Regions from separate parts of the Alitiscatomonas aceti genome, predicted to be linked through region 2. Evidence: predicted binding sites of a transcription regulator. Region 2 holds the regulator's gene; the other holds the start of a gene.

Region 1 (2,406 bases), on a different contig from region 2:
AACCAAAGAAGCCGCCGGTCTTTTTCCGCAGCTCCCGCAGATCCAGGCGCAGGCGGCAGCACATGCTGCGCACGTCGCTGGGCTGCATATCGCTGTTGATATAGTTGGAGAAATACGGAGTGCCGTATTTGGCGGTCATTTCAAACAGCAGCCGGTTGTTCAGATTGTCGGACCAGTCGAAATCCTTTGTGATGGAGTAAGTAGGGATCGGATACTGGAAGCCGCGGCCATTGGCATCTCCCTCGATCATGGTCTCAATGAAGGCCCGGTTGATCATATCCATCTCCGCCTTGCAGTCTCCGTAGGTGAAGTCCATTTCCTTTCCACCTACGATAGCCGGCATATTGGCCATATCGTCCGGCACCGTCCAGTCCAGGGTGATGTTGGAGAATGGAGCCTGGGTGCCCCAGCGGCTGGGGGTATTGACGCCATAAATAAAGGATTCGATGCATTTCTTCACTGCCGGATAGTCCAGGTGGTCCGTCCGTACAAAGGGCGCCAGGTATGTATCAAAGGAAGAAAACGCCTGGGCTCCGGCCCATTCGTTCTGCATGATCCCCAGGAAATTCACCATCTGGTTGCACAGCACGGAAAGGTGCCTTGCCGGGGAGGAGGTGATCTTTCCAGGGATCCCGCCCAGTCCCTCCATGATCAGCTGCTTTAAGGACCAGCCGGCGCAGTATCCGGTAAGCATGGACAGGTCATGGAGATGCAGGTCTCCGCTCCTGTGGGCCTCGGCGATCTCTGTGTCATAGATCTCCGACAGCCAGTAGTTGGCCGTGATCGCCCCTGAGTTGCTTAAGATCAGTCCGCCCACAGAATATGTAACTGTGGAATTTTCCTTCACACGCCAGTCCTCTACCTTCACATAGCTGTTCACCACATCCTTATAATCCAGGATGGTGTTTTTCATATTGCGGATCCTCTCCCGCTGTTTTCTATATAAAATATAAGCCTTTGCCACATCCGTATATCCGGTCTCCTCCAGCACGTGCTCCGCGCTGTCCTGGATCTGCTCCACAGAGATCCTTCCGTCCTTCATCTTATTCTGGAAATCTGCCGTTACCCGGAGGGATAAAAGCTCCAGGATCTCATTGTTGTAGTCCTTTTTTGTGGCTTTAAAGGCTTTCTTGATTGCTTCTGTGATCTTCCCTAAATTAAAATCCGCGATCTCACCATCGCGCTTGATGACCTGTATCATCTATATTCCCCTTTCTTCGGATATCGCCAATGTCGTATTCCCTATTATAGCAGAGCCGAAATAAAAACACAATATCTGGTTTTCTTATTTTTATCATAAACCAGATATTGTGTAGTTATCCACAGGTTATCCACCAGGTATGTGCATATCCCTTTCTGTATCTCTCTTTACCGGTACAGCTCCTCAAACAGCTCCACCGGCACGTAGGCCGTCACATGGATCCCGTCCTCCTTATATTCCTCTGACAGGAGGCGGCCGTTTTTCCGGATCCGCTGGATCCGCCCGGCCTCTGCATAGGAGAACACCTTTTCAAAATAGATCCTCCGGCTCCGGAGGATGGTCTCCAGGACGCCCAGAAGGTCCGGGAGCCCCTCTCCCGTCTTTGCAGAGATCTTCACCCGGTAATCGGCTGCCATATCCCGGCCTGCGGTATCGGCTCCCTCCCGGTCGATCTTGTTGAACACAGTGACGATCTCCTTATCTGTGATCTCCAGCTGGCGCAAAGTCTCATAGACCACATGCATCTGCATATCCATCTGGGGATTGGAGCAGTCCACCACATGGAGGATCACATCGCTGTACTTTGCCTCCTCCAGAGTGCTCTTAAAGGCTTCGATCAGATGGTGGGGGAGCTTCCGGATAAAGCCTACCGTATCCGTTAAAAGGACCCGCTCGCCTCCGGGCAGGGTAAGGGCCCGGGTGGTGGGGTCCAGAGTGGCGAACAGCTTGTCCTCGGCCAGGATCCCAGCCTGGGTCAGACGGTTTAACAGCGTGGATTTTCCCGCGTTGGTATAGCCCACGATGGCCGCCGTCAAGGCCCCTCCGTTTTCTCTTTTTTTCCGCACCACCTCCCGGTGGCGCTTCACATCCTCCAGCTCAGACTTCAGCTGGCTGATGCGCTCATGGATCAGACGCCGGTCCACCTCCAGCTTCTTCTCTCCCGGTCCCCTGGTGCCGATCCCTCCTCCCAGACGGGACAGGGAATTTCTGAGCCCCACCAGGCGCACGGCCCGGTACCGGAGCTGGGCCAGCTCCACCTGGATCTTTCCCTCCCTGGTCCTGGCCCGGGATGCGAAAATATCCAGGATCACCATGGTGCGGTCCATGACCTTCGTATCCAGGGCGTCCTCCAGGTTTTTAAGCTGGGCCGGGGAAAGCTCGTCGTCACAGATAATGCCTGTGGCGTCCAGCTCCCATAAAAGCTC
Region 2 (2,406 bases):
AAGGACGAGTTTGAGCGGATCGCAGGCTCCTTTGGGCCGGACCGGGTGATATTTGGAAGCGATTTTCCCTATGGGAGCCAGAGAGCGGCGATCCGCCTTATAGAAGAAACCGGATTTTCCCCATGGGAAAAGGCGGCGATCCTGGGAGAAAACGCCAGGAAGATCTTAAAAGACAGTATACGGAAGCGTTAAAATAGAATCAGCTGTGAAAAAAAGGAGAGGATAAAATGTATACATGCGCAAGCTGCACGATCCATGCGTGCAAGGATCCGGAGCATAAGGATATGCCCAAAAACTGTCCCATGCGCCAGGAAGCCCTGGTGGAGGAAGCAAAGGCAGAGTATCAGAAGCCGGAGGTGCAGAAGTTTTTCGTGACCTCCTCAGAGATCGAGCATGACGGCTACTGCCAGTGGCCGAGGCTGAAGGAGACCATGGTATTCTGTAAACGGATGGGATATAAAAAGATCGGACTGAGCTTCTGCATCGGTTTTGCAAAGGAAGCCAGGATCGTGGCGGATCTTTTCAGGAACGAGGGCTTTACGGTGGTATCTGCCGTCTGTAAGTCCGGGGGAGTGGACAAGACAGAGGCCGGGATCCCCGATGAAAAGAAGCTGAAGCCGGGCCAGTATGAGGCCATGTGCAACCCCATCCTCCAGGCGAAGCTCTTAAATGAGCAGAAGACGGATTTCAATATCGCCCTGGGTCTCTGCGTGGGCCATGACTCCCTGTTTTACCAGTATTCGGAGGCCAGGGTCACGACTCTGGTGGTCAAGGACCGCGTCCTGGCCCACAATCCGGTGGGAGCCATCTACTGTGCGGACGGATATTTTAAGAACCGTCTGAAGGTTGAAGAATAGCTGTCAGGATCAAGGAAACAGGACAGACCGCCGCGCATATGCTTTCATAAGCGGAAGCATATGCGCGGAGGGATTTTATGCGGATGAGCGAGTTAAAGCGCAAGGAGGTCATCAACGTCTGCGACTGCAGACGGCTGGGATTTGTCGGGGACATGGAGTTTGATCCATGTACGGGCCAGATAAAGGCCCTGATCGTTCCGGGGCCTGGCTGTGTCTGCGGCTTTCTGGGCCGGGAAAAGGAATTTGTGATCCCCTTTGAGGACGTGTGCCAGATGGGGGACGACATTGTCCTGGTACGGCTTCGGGAAGAACCGCCCAGACCGCAGAAATAAAGGAAGTGAGGAAAAGAGAATGAAATGCCCATTCTGCAATGCGTCAGACACCAAGGTCATCGACTCCAGGCCGGCGGATGATAACAGCTCCATCAGGCGGAGAAGACAGTGTGAACAGTGCGGCCGCCGGTTCACCACATACGAAAAGCTGGAGACCATGCCTCTTATGATCATAAAAAAGGATGATTCCAGGGAGACATATGACCGTTCCAAGCTGGAGAAGGGGATCCTCCTTTCCTGCCACAAGCGGCCGGTCTCTTCCCAGGAGATCAGCGCTGTGATCGATGAGATCGAAAACCAGATCTTTAATATGGGGGAGCGGGAGATCCCGGCGTCTCTGATCGGAGAGCTGGTGATGAAGAAGCTGAAGGATGTGGACGAGGTGGCCTACGTGCGGTTTGCCTCCGTTTACAGGGAGTTCAAGGACGTGAACGCGTTCATGGAGGAGCTGGCCAAGTTCCTTAATAATAAGTAATAAGCAGAGGCGCGTATGTTAGAACGATTTTTTCCAGACGAATATGTGGACAGCGCCTATGGGATCCCCTTTGAGGAGCTGTACCGGAAGGGTTACCGGGGGATCATCTTTGACGTGGACAACACCCTGGTTCCCCACGGCGCTCCGGCGGACGCCCGTTCCATCGGCCTGTTTGAGCGCTTGAGGGCCATGGGCTTTTCCACCTGCATCCTTTCCAATAATAAGGAGCCGCGGGTGGCTCCCTTTGCCGGCCAGGTAAAGAGCCCCTATATATTTAAAGGGGGAAAGCCGTCGGTGAAGGGCTATGAGCGGGCCATGGAGGTCATGGGGACAGGCCGGGAGAACACCCTCTTTATCGGGGACCAGCTTTTTACCGACGTGTGGGGGGCCAGGCGCACAGGCCTTTACAGCATCCTCACAAAGCCCATGGATCCCCATGAGGAGATCCAGATCGTTTTCAAGCGGTATCTGGAGGCGGTGGTGCTCCGGGCCTATAAGAAACAAAGGCAGAAGCCGGATGTTTGATTTTAAAACAGTTCAGCCCTATGGGGATCCAGACAGAAAATGCTTATGAAATCAGGTTTTCAGCGCTTTTTCCTGCCGGGATCTTTGCGCAGTTGAACTGCTGCCTGATTTTTGTAAAAAATGGTTGAAAACATAGGCATTATAGTATAAAATAGGATAGAATCAGCCATAAGCGTGAAATGAGAGAATCAGATTTTAAGGAGGAATATCATTTATG

Evidence for each region. The regulator NrdR, encoded in region 2, represses ribonucleotide reductase genes. The targets are predictions, from matches to a motif close to CACAANATNTTGTG.
Region 1: OCV69_RS06390 (ribonucleoside triphosphate reductase) is a predicted target of NrdR. The motif match lies at 1,300-1,313, and genes of this name have one in related genera.

What each region holds. Positions count from the first base shown of each region.
Region 1 covers NZ_JAOQJF010000009.1:53,017-55,422, reverse strand. Annotated here, with positions in the region: gene OCV69_RS06390 (ribonucleoside triphosphate reductase) at 1-1,201, opposite strand, end outside; gene hflX (GTPase HflX) at 1,369-2,406, opposite strand, start outside.
Region 2 covers NZ_JAOQJF010000034.1:21,503-23,908, forward strand. Annotated here, with positions in the region: gene OCV69_RS13655 (amidohydrolase family protein) at 1-192, shown strand, start outside; gene OCV69_RS13660 (DUF1847 domain-containing protein) at 228-857, shown strand; gene OCV69_RS13665 (PRC-barrel domain-containing protein) at 935-1,189, shown strand; gene nrdR (transcriptional regulator NrdR) at 1,209-1,664, shown strand; gene OCV69_RS13675 (YqeG family HAD IIIA-type phosphatase) at 1,680-2,189, shown strand; gene efp (elongation factor P) at 2,404-2,406, shown strand, end outside.